2 regions of the Methylobacterium komagatae genome follow, and region 2 is predicted to be linked to the other one. Evidence: riboswitches for the same ligand, from Rfam matches in the RefSeq annotation. Region 2 holds a riboswitch; the other holds the start of a gene.
What was found. A riboswitch is a leader RNA that binds a small molecule or an ion and turns the genes downstream of it on or off. The one in region 2 is predicted to bind cobalamin.
Positions count from the first base shown of each region.

Region 1: another riboswitch for cobalamin. It lies ahead of ACFQE0_RS12990 (TonB-dependent receptor); the one in region 2 lies ahead of ACFQE0_RS02280 (CbtB domain-containing protein).

Region 1 is NZ_JBHSWN010000001.1:2,653,197-2,661,323, reverse strand. Features, by position in the region: gene ACFQE0_RS13000 (TonB-dependent receptor) at 1-1,892, shown strand, start outside; gene ACFQE0_RS12995 (PepSY domain-containing protein) at 1,945-3,363, opposite strand; partial or broken gene ACFQE0_RS12990 (TonB-dependent receptor) at 3,360-5,545, opposite strand; cobalamin riboswitch at 5,777-5,977, opposite strand; partial or broken gene ACFQE0_RS12985 (RluA family pseudouridine synthase) at 6,090-7,405, shown strand; gene ACFQE0_RS12980 (hypothetical protein) at 7,526-7,906, shown strand; gene ACFQE0_RS12975 (HAD-IA family hydrolase) at 7,923-8,127, shown strand, end outside.
Region 2 is NZ_JBHSWN010000001.1:461,124-469,250, forward strand. Features, by position in the region: gene ACFQE0_RS02250 (NAD-dependent epimerase/dehydratase family protein) at 1-303, shown strand, start outside; gene ACFQE0_RS02255 (WecB/TagA/CpsF family glycosyltransferase) at 318-1,106, shown strand; gene ACFQE0_RS02260 (DUF6492 family protein) at 1,114-1,803, opposite strand; gene ACFQE0_RS02265 (Gfo/Idh/MocA family protein) at 1,970-3,154, opposite strand; gene ACFQE0_RS02270 (glycosyltransferase family 2 protein) at 3,338-4,285, shown strand; gene ACFQE0_RS02275 (glycoside hydrolase family 44 protein) at 4,282-5,898, shown strand; cobalamin riboswitch at 5,937-6,124, shown strand; gene ACFQE0_RS02280 (CbtB domain-containing protein) at 6,158-6,334, shown strand; gene ACFQE0_RS02285 (CbtA family protein) at 6,351-7,079, shown strand; gene ACFQE0_RS02290 (DUF1636 family protein) at 7,072-7,449, shown strand; gene cobW (cobalamin biosynthesis protein CobW) at 7,446-8,127, shown strand, end outside.

The DNA.
Region 1 (8,127 bases), 2.2 Mb from region 2:
CCCGCGATCAGCCTCGCACCCTTGGAGATGCCCTGTTCGACCGGCCCGGCATCTCGGGCACGACTTATGCCCCAGGCGCCGCCTCCCGCCCGATCATCCGTGGCCTGGACAATGCGCGGGTGCGCATCCAGGAAAACGGTATCGGCAATGGCGGCGTGTCCGATCTGGGCGAGGATCACACCGTCCCGGTCAATCCGCTGGTGGCGGACCGGATCGAGGTGATCCGCGGCCCGGCGACGTTGCGCTACGGCTCCGGCGCGATCGGCGGGGTGGTCTCGGCGGACAACAATCGCGTACCGACCTTCATTCCGGCCAATGGCGTGCAGGGTCAGGTGACGACGGGCTATTCCACCGTCGATAACGGGAGGCTCGGCGCGGCCACTGTCGATGCGGGCGGCGACGGGATCGCGGTCCACGCGGACGGGTTTAAGACCGCCGCCGACAATTACGCCATCCCCGGTGGCATCCAGCGCAACTCCTACAACGAGTCACAGGGCGGGGCGTTCGGCATCTCCGCGATCGGCGACCGTGGCTTCGCGGGAATCTCGTTCAGCCATTACGACGCGGTCTACGCCATTCCCGGCGACGTCTCGGCGGATGCCCGTACTCGTCTCACGCCGAATCAGGACCGCGTGCTCAGCCGGGGCGAGTACCGCCCCGTGGACGGGCCGATCGAGGTCATCCGGTACTGGGCGGGCTACTCGGTCTACAAACACAACGAGGTCGGCATTGGCGGCGACGGGATCGAGGGGATCCAGGCGACCTTCAAGAATCGCGAAGCCGAGGCGCGGGTCGAATTCCAGCATGTCCCGGTCTTCACCGCGCTCGGCAAGCTGACCGGCGCCCTCGGCTTCCAGTCCGACCGGCGTGTCATCAACACCGCCCTCGAATCCTTCCTGCCCAAGACCGAGTCGCGCGCCAACGCGGTGTACCTGTTCGAGGAACTCGAACTGCGCCCGGGCACCCGCCTTCAGGCGGCGGGCCGCTACGAGGTCGACCGCGTGTCGGGCACGGCGGCGATCTTCCCTGACAACTTTCTGCCGGAGAACGGTGCGGAGCCCTTCCAGTTTGCCCGCACGCGTCGCTTCGCGCCCAAAAGCGTGAGCCTCGGCGCCCTACAGGATCTGCCCTTCGATTTCGTAGCGAGCCTCACAGGCTCCTATGTCGAGCGAGGCCCGAGCGGCTACGAGCTATTCTCACAGGGCCCGCACGATGCCACGGCAACGTTCGAGATCGGCAACCCGAACCTCAAGCGCGAGCGCGCCCGGACCATCGAGGCCAGCATCCGCCGGGCTGTCGGACCGCTGCGCATCGACGCCACCGGATATTACACGCGCTACACGGGCTTCATCTACCGCAACTATACGGGCCTGTTCTGCGACGACGACTTCGCCTCCTGTGGCACGGGCAAGGAAAACCGGCAGATCGTCTACCAGCAGCAGAATGCGACGTTCTACGGCGCGGAGATCATCGGCCAGTACGACATCCTGCCCATCGGCGATGGCTTCGCGGGCGTGGAAGGGCAGTTCGATTTCGTGCGGGCTCAGTTCGATGACGGCACCAACGTGCCGCGCATTCCGCCTTACCGCGTCGGCGGCGGCGTCTATGTGCGCGCTGATGGCTGGTTCGCCCGGGTGAACCTGCTCCATGCCTTCGACCACCGGAACATCGCACCGTTCGAGACGCCCACTGCGGGCTACGACGACCTCCGTGCCGAGGTGAGCTACACCAAACCGCTGGATCCGAAGCTCTACGGGGCGAGCTCGGTGACGCTTGGCGTCCAGGGTCGCAACCTGCTCGATGCGGACATCCGCAACTCGGCTTCGTTCAAGAAGGACGAGATCCTCCTGCCGGGCCGCAATGTCCGCCTATTCCTCACCGCCCGGTTCTAAGGGAAAAAACCGACTCTTCGCCATGCGCGCGGGCCGGCGTCACACCGTTGTCCTATCGCGGATGAGGCGTCCGTGATCGTGCGAGGCGCCGCACCCCCGCGACGAGCCCGGTCAGCGCGATCCCACCGCCGAGCAGGTTCAGCAACCATTGGCTCGCCTGCCGGGCCGAGGGGCGCAGGGTCAGGCCGGGAATGTCGAGCCTGTGCGGGGCGGAGAACAGCCAACGGTTGATCCGACCCGAGCGGTCGAGCCGGTTGAGGAGCGCACCGTCGCGCGGATCGACATGCAGCCACGTGGCGGCGGGGTCATCGAAGATCAGGCGCAGCACCGGCAGGGGGCGCTCGTCACCCTGCGGATACCAGTAGGTATCGTAGGCCGAGAGCCGTTCGACAGAGGCGAGCCGCCCGCCCGGAACGCGCGCGGCGGCTTCGATGGTGGAAGGATCGAGGCCGGTCGTCTGCGGGCTATCCCGCGTCTCGCGGATGACGACCCAGCGCCCGCCGATGGAGGCAAAGCGCATGAGCTTGAGATCCGGCCCGCCGATCCGGCGAAGATCGGCAGGCCAGAGGCCGACGGCGCCGGGCCTACCCGCATAGGCGGCCCGTATGGTCTCGGGGGGCGTGAGCGAGGAGAACCAGCGGTTGGGATTCATGGAGAGCCAGCCGCTAACAATGAATCCGATGAGCGCGGCTCCCCCGGCGAGGCCGAACGCGTGGTGCCACAGGGCAAGGCCGCGATACGGGCTGACCGCACCGCCGCGATAGCGATGCCGCAAACGCATCCGCCAGATGCCGATGATAATGCCGGTGATGGCCGCGAGGCTCGCCACGCCGGAGAGCCATAGAACCACCTGTCGCCACGCCTCCGGTGCCGCCCGCAAGGGCGTGAGATAGACCCAGTGAATGACCGAGCCCGCCCAGTTCCAAGCCCTTTGCCAGCGGGTGGTGACGAGGGCGATCTCCCCCGTGGCCACGGAGATGTAGGTTTCGGTGCCGATTGGGTCCCCGGCAATGACCTTCAGGAACGGCCGCAGGGGATCGTAGCGAGCCGTGACGGTCCACTGGTCGCGTTCGACCGATCGGACCTCGCCGCCCCCCGCGATTCGCCGCGCGCCTTCTTCATCGACCGGCCCAAGCTTTTCGCCACTCTCGGCAGAGACCGTGATGCGGGCGCCGTCCGAATTGGCGAAGCGATAGACCGGCGCTCCGTCCCGCATCTCCAGCCGAAGGCCCGATGCGGCATCCACCGGGCCGGGTCCGGTCATCGCGCCATCGGGGCCGACTCGGACACTGTCCCAATCGAGGTCCGTGAGCCGGGCCAACGTGTCCGCGCGGCTTAGCGAGGGAAACGGCACGTAGAGCATGACCAGCCCGGAGCCGATCCACAGGGTGAAGAGCAGTGCCGTGCCGATCCCGAGCCAGCGGTGGCTCAGGAGAAGCCAGCGCCGCGCCGCCTTCCCCGCGATGCTCACCACGCCACCGTGTAGGCGACCTCGACCGAACGGGGGCGACCGAGGAGCCAGTTCGTGCCGACACCATCCACGGCGTTGCCGTTGATGGCGTAGACCTTGTCGAACAGGTTGTAGACCCGCAGCGACAGGCGCGAATCCGCCGTCACCTGCCGGTCGAGCGCAAGGTTCACGAGGGTATAGGCCGGGCGACGCGCCGTGTTGCCGAAGTCGCTATAGACCTGCCCGATATTCTGCAGGCCGATGCGGGCCGCCCAGTCCCGGCTCGGTTCCCAGGTGAGCCAGAGGTTGGCCACCCGCTCCGGCACGTCGATGGGTTGCTTGCCCGCGTAGGAGATGGCGGCGCCGTTCACCACCTGGGTGAAGCTGTCGTACTGTGCGTGAAGCAGGGCGAGGTTGCCGTCGATCCGCCATCCGGGCGCGACGCGCCAGCCGAGGGCCAATTCCACGCCCTGCGAGGATTGGCTGCCCACTTGAATGCCCGCGGCAGGCGAGTTCGGCAGCCGCGAGATCAGGTTGTCCTTCACGATGCGATAGCCCGCGAGCGTCCATTCGAGCTGGCCGTCGAAGGCGAGGCCCTTCGCCCCCACTTCGATCTGGTCGCCGGTCGCGAGCTTGAAGCCCGCCAGCGACTGCGACAGCGTGATCAGGCTCCCCACCGGATCGGTGGCGTAGCTGTACTGGGCATAGAGCGCGCTGTCGGGCGTCGGGTTGTAGACGAGCCCGAACCGGTAGCCGAGAGCATTGAACGTGCGTTCGAACTGCGCCCCCGTCTGGAGGTCCGTCCGCCGCAGCGTCGGCACATCGAGCCGGGCGCCGGTGAGGAAGGAGAGCTTGTCCGTGATGACCAGACGATCCTCGGCGAAGACCGAGGCTTGGCTCGTCTGGGTCGCATAGGCCGGGCGCGCCCGCCCGTCCTGCGGGAACAGGCCGGGATCATAGCCGGTGAGCGGCACCGAGGTGGTCTGGTCGAAGTAGAAATTGTTCGTGTGCCGGAAATCGATGTGATTCACATCGAAGCCTGCCGCGAAGACATTCGGCAAGCCAAGCACATCGCCCCGGAAGGTGGCGTTGAGCCGGTTACCGACCTGCTCCTGATTGTGGTAGATTTCGAGATAGTTGCCGCGGTCGACCAATCCTGTGGCGCGGTTGAACGCGTATTGCTCCACGTCGAGCCAGTGCCGACGTGACGTCAAACGGTAGGCCGTATTCCGGATGGTGATATCGGCGCTGGGCGACCATTCGGCCTTCAGCTGGGTCCAGTTGTCGGCCCAAGTGATTTTCGCGTCGCGGACATTGTAATTGTTGAAGCGGATCAGGTCGGGGATCCGCCCCTCCACGAGTGGCGTGCCCCAGTAGCGCGCGGGCTCCTGGTAGCCGAGATCGTGCGAGAGGGTGATCGCGAGATCGGGGCTCGGCTGGAACAGCAGGGCTGCCGACACGGCGAGGTTGCGGAAATCCCCTCCGGTCGCAACCAGCCATCGGCCCGGTTGCCGCTGACGTTGAAGCGGTAGGCGAACGTATCGCCATACTCGGCCTGCGCGATGCCGCCCCCCGAATCGAAGGCGAGCCGGGCCAAGCCATTGGAGCCCACCACGGCGCGGGCGGTGTTGATGGGCACGAAAACCGGCTTCTTTGGCACTACATTGATGATGCCGCCGATCGCCCCGTCGCCATAGAGAACGGAGGATGGGCCGCGCAGCACCTCGATCCGCTCGACGTTCCACGTGTCGAACGGGAAGGTCACGGTGCCCGCGCCCACGTAGAAGCGCGTGCCGTCATAGAGTTGCTGGATCGAGTTCGGCCCGGCGAAGCCCCGGCTGGTGAAAGCTCCGTTGCCGTTGCCGGGATCGGCAATGGTGGTGATGCCGGTAGCATCCTGCGTCACCGCTTCGGCGATGGATGTCTGGCCGCGCAGGCGAGCCGCCTCCCCCGACACGATGTCGATGCTGGCGGGCGTCTCCAGCGGAGTCAGGCCGATGCGGCTCGCCGTGCGATCAGGCGTGCGCAGGTTGAGACCAACCGGCGCGGCACGGGTGAGGCTGACCCCGCTATCCCCCTCGACTGACAATTGTTCGAGGGTCACGACCTCCTGCGCCAGGGCGGGCGGCGCGACGAGGATGAGCGGAGCATGGGCTAAAGCCGCGAGCAGTGGCTTGCGACTGGCAGGATGACGGGCAGACATGAGACGGCGGACTCCGGCGCGGCGAAGACCGGCCTCGCTCCCATTGCAATGTAACAACATTACATGTCCAGGGCCGCGCAGACGTGTTCCTGCGAAGGGGTCGGGCAGACGGGACGGGAACATGGCGGTCGCGGGCGCGCTTGCTGTGGCACGTCACCGCGAACGAGGCCTTGGCACGCCCGTGGGCAGTGCCTCGACACCCGCCGGGGCACCCCGCCCAGCGCGTTTCGCGTGTGACCACGGCTGACGGCAGGTCTCCTGGCTCGCGGGTCATCGCCCTCGCACCGTCTTCCCGGATGACATGCATCCAGTGACGCGGTGGTGCTGGGCTCGCCGCTTACAGTTGCGGGGGCAGCCGCGGCTTCGGAGCAAGCCCCTCACCGCGTTCCCTTTTGATCCCCGTGAGGGGGAACCGTCACGGCTAAGCTAGGCCAGGGTAGCGCCACGCGTCAACGCGGGCGTGGCCCTTATCGGCCCTCATCCAAGGGGAAGACTTTGCCGGGTGGCTCCCGCGATGCTATGCGGCGGGCATTCCAGGAAGATCATGACCACACGACCTCCCCGCCGCGGCGGCCCTTCCGGCGGCAATGGCCGCCCTGACGGACGGCCCGGCCGCAAGCCCCCCTACGGCGCGGATCGCGCCCGTACGGGTCCGCGCACCAGCGCCAAGGACGCCGCCGAACGCGCCGCACGGGCGCGGGGCGACGATGCGGGCGAGCGCGCCCCGTGGATTCCCGCCGCCGCGCCTGAGCCGCGCGAGAAGGCGCCTCCGCGCAAGCCTGCCAAGCCGAAGGCCGTAGCCGAGGCGTCCGCTCCCGGACCGACGCGCCGCGAGCAGCGCGCCGAAGCCTCGGCGACGCTGGCCTCCGGCGTTCAGACGCTGACGGTCGAGGCGGACGAGGCGGGCATGCGCATCGATCGCTTCCTGACTGCCCGCTTTCCGCAACTGCCCTTCACCCGCGTGCAGAGCATCGTCCGCAAGGGTGAGTTGCGTGTGGATGGCAAGCGCGCGAAGCCCAACGACCGGTTGGAGCCGGGGATGAGCGTGCGCGTGCCGCCGCTGCGCCTCGACCAGCCGAATGAGCGTCCGCGCAATCCCGCCCGCGAATCCGACGACGCGGCCTTCATCCGCAGCCTCATCCTCTACGAGGACGCGGAGATGATGATTCTGAACAAGCCGTTCGGCCTCGCGGTCCAGGGTGGTTCGGGCACCGTGCGCCATGTCGATGGCCTGCTCGAATCGATGATCGGGCCGGACGGGCAGAAGCCGCGCCTCGTGCACCGGCTCGACAAGGACACGGCGGGCTGCCTCATCATCGCCAAGACACGGCTCGCCGCCTCGACGCTTGCCAAGAGCTTCCGTTCTCGCGCTGCCCGCAAGATCTACTGGGCGCTGTGCGCGGGCGTTCCGCGCGTACGCCAAGGCCGGGTTTCGACCTACCTCGCGAAGGACGAGCCGACCGATGCCGACGCGCGGATGCGCATCGCCAAGCACGGCGAGGAGGGCGCAAGCCACGCGCTGACCTATTACGCCATGGTCGATCAGGCGGCGCAGAAGCTGTCTTGGCTGTCGTTCAAGCCGGTTACCGGCCGGACTCACCAGTTGCGTGCTCATGCGGCGCATATCGGCCATCCGATCGTCGGCGACCCGAAATACTTCTCGGTCGAGAACTGGGAGTTGCCCGGCGGTATTCAGAACCGCCTGCATCTTCTGGCTCGGCGGATCGTGATTCCTCATCCGCGCACGGGCAAGCCCGTGGACGTGAGCGCCCCTCTGCCGCAACACATGGCGCAGAGCGGAATCTTCTCGGCTTCGACGCGGGCCGCTATGATCCGGTGGTGGACGCACCCGAAGATTGAACGGGTCGTGAGAGCCCAACCGGCGCCGATGCCTTGGCAACGGCGCTGACCGCCTCATATGCTGCGTTGCTCGGCCGTGCGCCTACCTGCCGGGTAATCCGACGGTCGAGACCCTGGGATATGAAGCTCGCGATTCTGGCCTGCCTCGCCGCCCTCTGCCTGACGGCACCCCTCGCCCAGGCGGCGCCGGGCGATGCCGCACAACAGAAGCCCACCTCCGCGCGGCAGGAGGCTCCGAAGGCCGATACGGCGAAAGCCGAACCGCCCAAGACCGAAGCCCGCGCTCCCGGCGCGCCCGTCGTGGTAGGGCGGGACAAAAGGCGTCGCTCCTATGCAGCCTGCAACCGTGCCTCGCATCAGCGCGGCTACCGCGGCGGGAAGCGGCGGCGTTTTCTGATCCGCTGCCGTCTCGGCTACGAGCGCACCCGCGCACATCAGCAACAACAGCAGCAGCAACAGGCGCCTGTCGCGCCTGCGCCTGCGCCGGCCCGTAAGCCATGACGAAGCGAGGCCGTAGATGAGGCTCGTCGTCTTCGATGTGGACGGGACGCTCGTCGACAGCCAGCACCTGATCGTCGCCGCGCAGGCCGTGGCCTTCAACGAGGTCGGCCTTCCGGCGCCGGAGCGGAGGATCGCGCTCTCCGTTGTCGGGCTGTCGCTGCCGCAGGCTTTCCGGCGCCTCGTCGGCGAAGACGGGCCGGTGGCCGAACTCTCCGAGGCCT
Region 2 (8,127 bases):
CCGACCTGGAACACCTATTTTGCGGCGCTCTCCAGTCGCGCCGGGTTGCCGCCGCCGCGTCCCCTTCCCCCGGGACGACTCGCAATGCTGCGCGCCCTGTCTCTTCCGGCCAAGGCGCTGGCACGCCTGCGCCTGCCCGTGGGCGGACTGCGCTTCGTGCCTGCTTCGGGCGAATTGCGGTTATTCGCCCGAGCCGCACACTACGACACCGCCCGCGCCCGGACCGAACTCGGTTTCCGCGCGGGCATCCGGCTCGCCGAGGGGCTGGACGCATCCTTCCGACACGACACGCCCCACCCGTGAACGAGCGCCGCGCCATGTCCACGATTGCCCAAACGGCTCCGTCTTCGACGCTCGCGGTATCGAGCGCCGCGCGGGTGAGCTTCCTCGACTTGCCGTTCGACAGGCTCGATCTCGACGGCACGCTCGACATCCTGCTGGCGGTGCCGGAGGGCGAGCGGTTCCGCTATCTCGTCACGCCCAACGTCGATCACATGATCCGAATCGCGGACGATCCCGAGACCGCGCGCCTCTATCGGGAGGCGTGGCTCTGCATCAACGACAGCCGCATCCTCACGCAGCTGGCGCGGACCTGTGGCACCGACCTGCCGCCCGTGCCGGGCTCGGACCTCGTCGCCGCCCTGCTGACCCATCCCCGGCTCGCAAAGGATTCGTCCGTCCTGATCGTCGGCGGCAACGAGGGGCTGGCGGAGTCCGTGAGTCGTCTCTGCGGACTGACGCAGGTGGCGCAGATCTGCCCGCCCATGGGTCTGCGCAAGGATCCCGCGAAGCTTGCCGCGACGGTGGAGGCCATCGAGGCGCGGCCTGCCCGCTTCGTCGTTTTGGCCGTGGGCTCGCCGCAGCAGGAAATGCTGGCCGCCGCCCTCGCGAAGCGTGGCATCGCGCAGGGCGTGGGCCTGTGCATCGGCGCGGGGCTTGAATTCCTCGTCGGCGAGCGTCCCCGCGCGCCGACGATCTTCCGCGTCGCCAATCTCGAATGGCTGTTCCGCCTCGCCTGCGAGCCGCGCCGCCTCGCCCGCCGCTACCTGATCGATGGCCCGCGCATCTTCAAGCTGGTGTGGGACTACCGGCGCCGGGCGGGCTGAGCCCCCTTCATCCGCGCGCGATCGCCTGGGCGACGATGGTGCGCCGGGCCTCAGTCGAGAGCGGAATGGTCGACTGGATGCCGAGCCCGTAGCGGCCCGGCCCGACGACGGGGATGGCGCCACCCTCCGACCAGACGGTCTCGCACAGGCTGTCTGCCGAGGGTGCGTGACCGGAGGCGGACAGGCCGAGCACCTTGTCGCAATAGACGCCGTAGAGGATGTACTCGGAGAAATCGCGGGTGGCAGCGAGCGCTTCGATGGGGTCGCGGCCCGTGACCTCGCCGATCCGCTCCAGCAGGCCACGGACATTGGTTCGCCGCCACGTGACGAACTGATCGATGTAATCCGCCTCGTGATAATCCGAGGGCGGCAGGCCGAGCAGCGTCGAGGCCGCCCGGTGCCAGGGCGCGTGCATCGCATCGTCCGCCGCGCCCGGAAAACGGGCGAGGCGCACGAGCCCCTCCGACTTCAGGGCCTCCACCGGTAGCGGGCGCACGAAGGCGGTGTCACTGTCGAGATGCACTACGACGTCGCCCGACGCTCCGGCGGCGGCGTTGAGCTTCATGATCTGCTGGGCGATCCAACCCCGAACCGGCCGCCCCTTGAACGAGACATAGACGTTGCGCCGGGGCAGCCGCAGGCGGCGGCGCCATTCCGGCCCCGGCAGCGGAAGCTTGCGCAGCCAACCGGGCAGCAACTCCTCCTGCGGAACCAGGGCGCGGCGCCCCCGGCCAGCGGCCGGAACAGCGCCATGTCGGCCGAGGGGACCGCCAGGAGATGCGACGCGCCCATGGGAGCGAAGCGGTCGGCGGTCTCACAGAGCAGGCGGCAACACTCGAAGTCGCCCGCGAAGGACAGCGTGATCAGGGTCGGCGGGTTATCCATGGTCGATGGCTCTTTCGCCTGCTCTCAGACCGCCCAATCCATCGGCCGCAGCACTCCCCCTGCGACGAGACCGTCGCCGGCCGGGGATACCGCTCCGGATGTTGCAGCATCTCGGTCACCTCGGTGATGTGGACCGCGAGGTCCGCATCCATCCTGCCAGGCCGACCGGCGGTGACGGCCTCGGCGAATTCGCTGACGCCGCGCAGGAAATCCATCGGCGGTCGGCCGCGCCCGCTGCGGAACGGCACGGGACGCACCGCCTTCACCACCCTGCCCTTCCGCAGAGGGAAGCGTCGTTCGAGGAAGCGGTCGAGACGGGTCGTGGCCGTGCGCTTGAGCCGGACGGGACCGGCGAAATCCCACGGCTCCTCGACCTGCAGCACGCCCGCGTCGCCCACGATCCGCAGGCGGTGATCGTAGGGCGCGACGATGGAGTTGGTAACGCGGGCCACGATGCCGCCGTTGAACTCCAGCAGACCGCAGGAGAAGTCCGGCGCTGGATGCACCGGCTGGTCGCATTCCTTGTCCGGGATCAGCAGCGAAGCGTAGGCGGTGACCCGCCGCACCGGGCCGAACATGGCGACGAGCAGGGTCACCACGTAGCCCGCATGCTCGAAGGTGCAGCCGGTCTCGAACTCGCCCTCGGCGGGCCAGCGGCGCCCGCTGCGGCTGATCCAGTTTCGATAATCGGCCTTGTGGACCATGCCGTCATCGAGTTCGGCATAGACGAGACGCACGCGCCCCACGGCGCCCTCGCGCACCGCGCGCCACAGGGTCTGGGCCTGTTCCCCGAGGATGTTGCTCGGCGCGGCGGCGAGGCGCACGCCCGCCTTCGCCGCGGCATCGCGCAGGCCCCGGGCCTCGCTCAGCGTCATGCCCAGCGGCTTCTCGGAATAGACGTGGCGACCGGCCGCGATGGCCGCGCGGGTGACGGGCGCGTGGTTCTCCGGGTCGGTGAGGTTCACCACGACGCCGAGATCGGGCTCGGCCAGCAGTTCGGCGAGCGAGGCGTAGGCGCGGTCGCCCCAGGTCTTGGTGAAGGCCGCCAGCCGCTCCGAATCGCGGTCGTAGACGCCGGCCAGTTCAAGCTCGCCAGAATGCAGATCCAGGCACTGGCGGTACATATCCGCGACATAACCACAGCCGACGAAGGCAATTTTCATCCTGCCCGCGCGATTGTCAGCGTTAAATTTACCATTCTCTGAGAAATTACCGCGCAAATCCGGTATTGATCTCACGTTATCAGGTGCCGACTTTACTTCCGGCTGGAATAAGTCGCACCAGTGATCAAGTTATAGCTCTTCGGTTAGTTATTCATGAACCTCCCAGAGAGCATCGGAGACGGCATGCGCGGCATCCAGCCGATCGCGGTGAGCGTGGTCATCCCCACGCTGAACCGTCACAAGGCGCTCGAGCGCGCCCTGGGCTGCATCGTCGCGCAGCAATTGCCGGACGACACGGCCGCCGAGATCGTCGTGGTCGACAACTCCGTCGACGCGAACGCGCAGGCCCTGGTGGCGCGGCTCGCCGCGGATGCGAGCCTGCCGATCCGCTACGTCTCGGTGCCGAAGCCCGGCATCGCCACGGCGCGGAACGCAGGCGTCGCGGCGGCGCGGGGCGAATGGATCGCCTTCATCGACGACGACGAGACCGGTGGCCCGCATTGGCTCGCGGCCCTGCTCGCGGTCGCCCGCCGAGGCGAATACGACGCAGTGTTCGGCCCGGTGAGCGCGCGGGCCGACGACAACCTCGAGATCGGCCCCTTCGCAGCCTATTTCGCCCGCGGCGTCACAGCCGAGGATGGTGGGGACGTGACTCACCGCGCCGCCTATCTCGGCACCAACAATTCACTCTTCGCGGCTTCGATCTGCGCAATCCCGGGCGGTCCCTTCGAAGAGCGCCTGAACAGCATCGGCGGCGAGGACAGCCTGTTCCTTCAGCGCCTCGTGAACGAGGGGCGCCGGTTCGGGTGGGCCTCCGGCGCCGAGGTGACGGAATGGGTGCCGCCCCGGCGGCTCGATTGGGCCTATGTCCGCCGCCGCCGCTTCCTCAGCGGCCAGATCCGCACCTTCGTCCACGAGATGGCCTCGCCCCGCAGCCGCCTCAGCGTGGCCCGGTGGATGATGGTCGGCGTGGCGCAGGCCATCGTCTCGGGCGTATTGTCGCTGCTCTTGGAGCCGATCAACCCGCCCGCCGCGCGCCATCACCGGATCGCGGCTTGTGGCGGCCTCGGCAAGATCTTCTGGATGACCCGTTTCCGGGGCTCCCTTTACGGGACCGGGCTGGTCTCGTGAGGCCGAGCCGCCGGGCGCTTCTGACCGGCGCCGGGGCGACGATCTGGGCCAGCGCCACGGGCGCGGGCGAGGTGGCGAGAATCCACGTCAGGAACGGGGCCGCGCCCTTCGCCGTCAGCCCGCTGATCTACGGATCGGGCGAGATCGGCACCCTCGACGGCGGCGCGCCCTCGGCGGAGCTCGACCGGGCGGCCGGTGTAAGCCTGCGCCGGTTCGGCGGAAATTTCGCCACGAGCTACAACTGGACCAACAATGCCTGCAACGCCGGCAAGGACTGGCAGCAGGCGAACGGCGATTTCCTGAGCGAGTCCCTCGGCCTGCCGCAGGCCGAGCGCAACCGCCCGGCAGCGGTGATCGCGGCGATGCACCGCTCATCCCTGTCCATGGGCGCGAGCAGCATCGTGACCCTGCCCCTGGCGGGCTTCGTCGCGGCGGACAAGAACGGCCCCGTCGGGCCGGACCAGGCCGCACCCTCGGCGCGGTTCGTGCCCGTGTCCTGGGAGGGGCGGCGCCCGGCCTCCGCCCCCGTCGATCCGCGGGTCGCGGACATCCCGCAGTGCCTTGCCACCCTCATCGACCGGTTCGGCCCCGCCGGATCCGGAACCGGCATCCGGGGCTACATCCTCGACAACGAGCCCGGCCTGTGGGCGACCCAGCACCCGCGCATCGTGCGGGCTCCGGTGCGGATCGCCGACCTGATCGCGAGGGCGCTGAAGGCGGCGCGGGTGATCAAGGCCATCGACCCCGGCGCCTGGGTGATCGGCCCGGCGAGCCGGGGCGTCACCGGCATGGCGAGCCTTCAGAACGCACCCGACTGGGCTGCCTTCAAGCATCATGGCAGCTTCCTCGCCGCCTATCTCGACGCCTTCCGGCAGGCCTCCGAGCGCGAGGGCCGACGCCTGCTCGATGCCCTCGACGTGCATTGGTACCCGTTCAGCGACCGGGGCACCCTGTTCCGCAGCGAGGATCCGGCGCTCACCGCCCCGCTCCTCGACGCCCCCCGCTCCCTGACCGAGCCGGGCTTTTGCGAGGCGAGCTGGGTGACGCAGGCCCTGCCGGTGGCGATGGAGGGCGGCCTATCCCTGCCGCTCCTGCCGAGCCTGGAGCGCATCGTGCGGGCGAACTTCCCCGGCACGGGCATCGCCGTCACCGAGTATAATTACGGAGGGGCTGGCCAACTCGCCTCGGGCCTCGCTCTGGCCGATGCCCTGGCCCGCTTCGCGCGGGCCGACATGCGGCTCACCGCCCATTGGGGCTCCCTCGCGGGCTGGCTTGGCACGGCCTTCCGTCTCTACCGGAACTACGACGGCAAGGGCGGCCGGTTTCCCGATTCGGGCCTCCCCGCCGAGGTCTCACGCCCCGACATCCTCACGGTGCGGGCGGGCATGGAGGGCGAGCGGCTTCATCTCGTCCTCATCAATCGCGGGTCGCAGGACGAGGCCGCCGACATCGTCCTCGACCAGCCGTTCAAGGCCGCCCGGCTCACGCGCTACGGCTTCGACGCCGCCCATCCCGACATGGCCGAAACGGACCCGCCGACGACCCTCTCCGGCCCGCTGCGCGTGGCACTACCCGCCCGGTCCGCCCGACACTGTGTGCTGACACCGGCTTAAACGGTTCTGCTTGCCGTTGTGCCGGGGGCGGAAGCCAGATACACAGGAGGGATGACGGTGCCCCGCAAGGGGTGAAAAGGGAACGCGGTGAGGGTTTGCCCGAACCCGCGGCTGCCCCCGCAACTGTAAGCGGCGAGCGCCTGCCAGCAGCCACCGGAGCGATCCGGGAAGGCGGCGGGCGCGCCGAGCCGCGAGCCAGGAGACCTGCCGTCATCCCCGACGTTCAACGTGCCGCCGGTGGGGCGGCAGGAGAGCCATGATGACGACCACGACCCTCGCCCCCGTCGCGATCCGCTCGAACGAGCGCCTGCTCGCGGTCGCCATGGCGGCCTTCCTCGGCCTCGGCCTCGTGTTCATGGCCGGCTTCTCGCCGGCCATCGCGTTCCACAACGCGGCGCACGATTTCCGGCACGCTCAGAACTTCCCCTGCCACTGACGCCCACGCGCCAGGGATGATCCTCAGGCTTCTGTCGGCGGCACTGGCCGCCGGCTTCCTCGCGGCTATCGTCGCCACGGGGCTCCAACTCGCGTTGACCTCTCCCCTCATCATCGAGGCGGAACGGTACGAGGCGCGGGAGCCCACCCGCGCGGCGCAGGCACTGCCCATCATTCTCGCCCATTCGGGGCATGACCACGCGGCGCCCGATGCCGCGCCCGAATGGCAACCCGCACCCGGCTTCCAGCGCATGGCCTTCACCGGGCTCGCAACCCTCGTCGGCGGTGTCGGCTACGCGTTGCTCCTCGGCGCGGTGCTGATGGCGCTCGGCCGCGAGCCGACCCTGCAGACCGGGCTCGCCTTCGCGCTGGCCGGGTTCGCCAGCGTCGCCCTCGCCCCGGCCCTCGGCCTGCCGCCGGAACTGCCGGGACAGGAAGCAGCACCGATCCTCGCCCGGCAGGTCTGGTGGGCCATGACGGCGGTCGGCACCGCGATGGGGCTCTACCTGATCGGCGTCCGCCGCTCGCTTATCGCCATCCTCGGTGGCCTCGTCTTGATCGTTGCCCCGCATGTCGTGGGCGCGCCACAGCCCCCGGCGGGAACGTCCGAACTCCCGGCAACGCTGGCCGCGCAATTCGCCGCTCGGTCGCTCGCGATCAGCGCGGTGTTCTGGGCCATGATCGGCCTCGGCTTCGGCTGGGCGTGGCAGAGCTTCACCCCCGCGAAGGGCGCCCGCCATGCCTGAGGCGGAAACGATCCTCTACGTCTGCACTACATGCCGACGGGAGGGTGACGACCCGGAGGCGCCCCGCGCCGGGGCGCGGCTCCATGCCGAACTGGTGCAGCGCGCAGGGGCCCTGCGCGTCGAGCCGGTGGAGTGCCTGTCGGTGTGCAAGCGGCCCTGCACGGTGGCGGTCGCGTCGCCCGGACGCTGGACCTACGTCTACGGAGATCTCGACCCCGCCGAGGCGGCCGAGACGATCCTGGCGGGCATCGGCGCCTATGCCGGGACATCGGACGGCATCGTGCCCTGGCGCGAGCGCCCCAAGGAATTCCGTTCGGGCGTCATCGCCCGCATCCCTCCGTTTCCCCCGCGCCCCGAGGCCGCCGAATGACCATCGTCGCGAAGATCCCCTGCACGATCGTCACCGGCTTCCTCGGAGCCGGAAAGACGACGCTCGTCCGCCACGTCGTGGAGAATGCGAAGGGCCGGAAGCTCGCCATCCTCGTCAACGAGTTCGGCGATGTCGGCTTCGACCGTTCGTTCCTGGCCGCATGCGGCGTCGAGGGCTGCACCGAGGACTCCATCGTCGAGCTTCCGAACGGCTGCATCTGCTGCACCGTGGCCGACGATTTCGTGCCTGCTCTCGAAACGCTGCTCTCCCGCGCCGAGCCGCCGGAGCACATCCTGATCGAGACGTCCGGCCTCGCCCTGCCGAAGCCGCTGGTCCAGGCTTTTCAATGGCCCGCCATCCGCTCGCGCGTGACCGTCGACGGCGTCGTCGCGGTGGTGGATGGGCCTGCCGTGGCGACCGGCGCCTTCGCCGAGGACCCGGACGCGCTCGCCGCCCAGCGCGCGGCGGATACGAGCGTCGATCACGACAACCCGCTCGAAGAGGTGTTCGAGGATCAGCTCCTCTGTGCCGACCTCGTGGTGCTCAACAAGGCCGACCTGATGGATGCGGCCGGTCTCGCCAAGGTGCGCGCCGAGGTTGAGGGCCATCTCCCCCGTGCCGTGAAGCTGGTGGAGACCTCCAACGGCGCCATCGACCCGCGCGTGCTGCTGGGCCTCG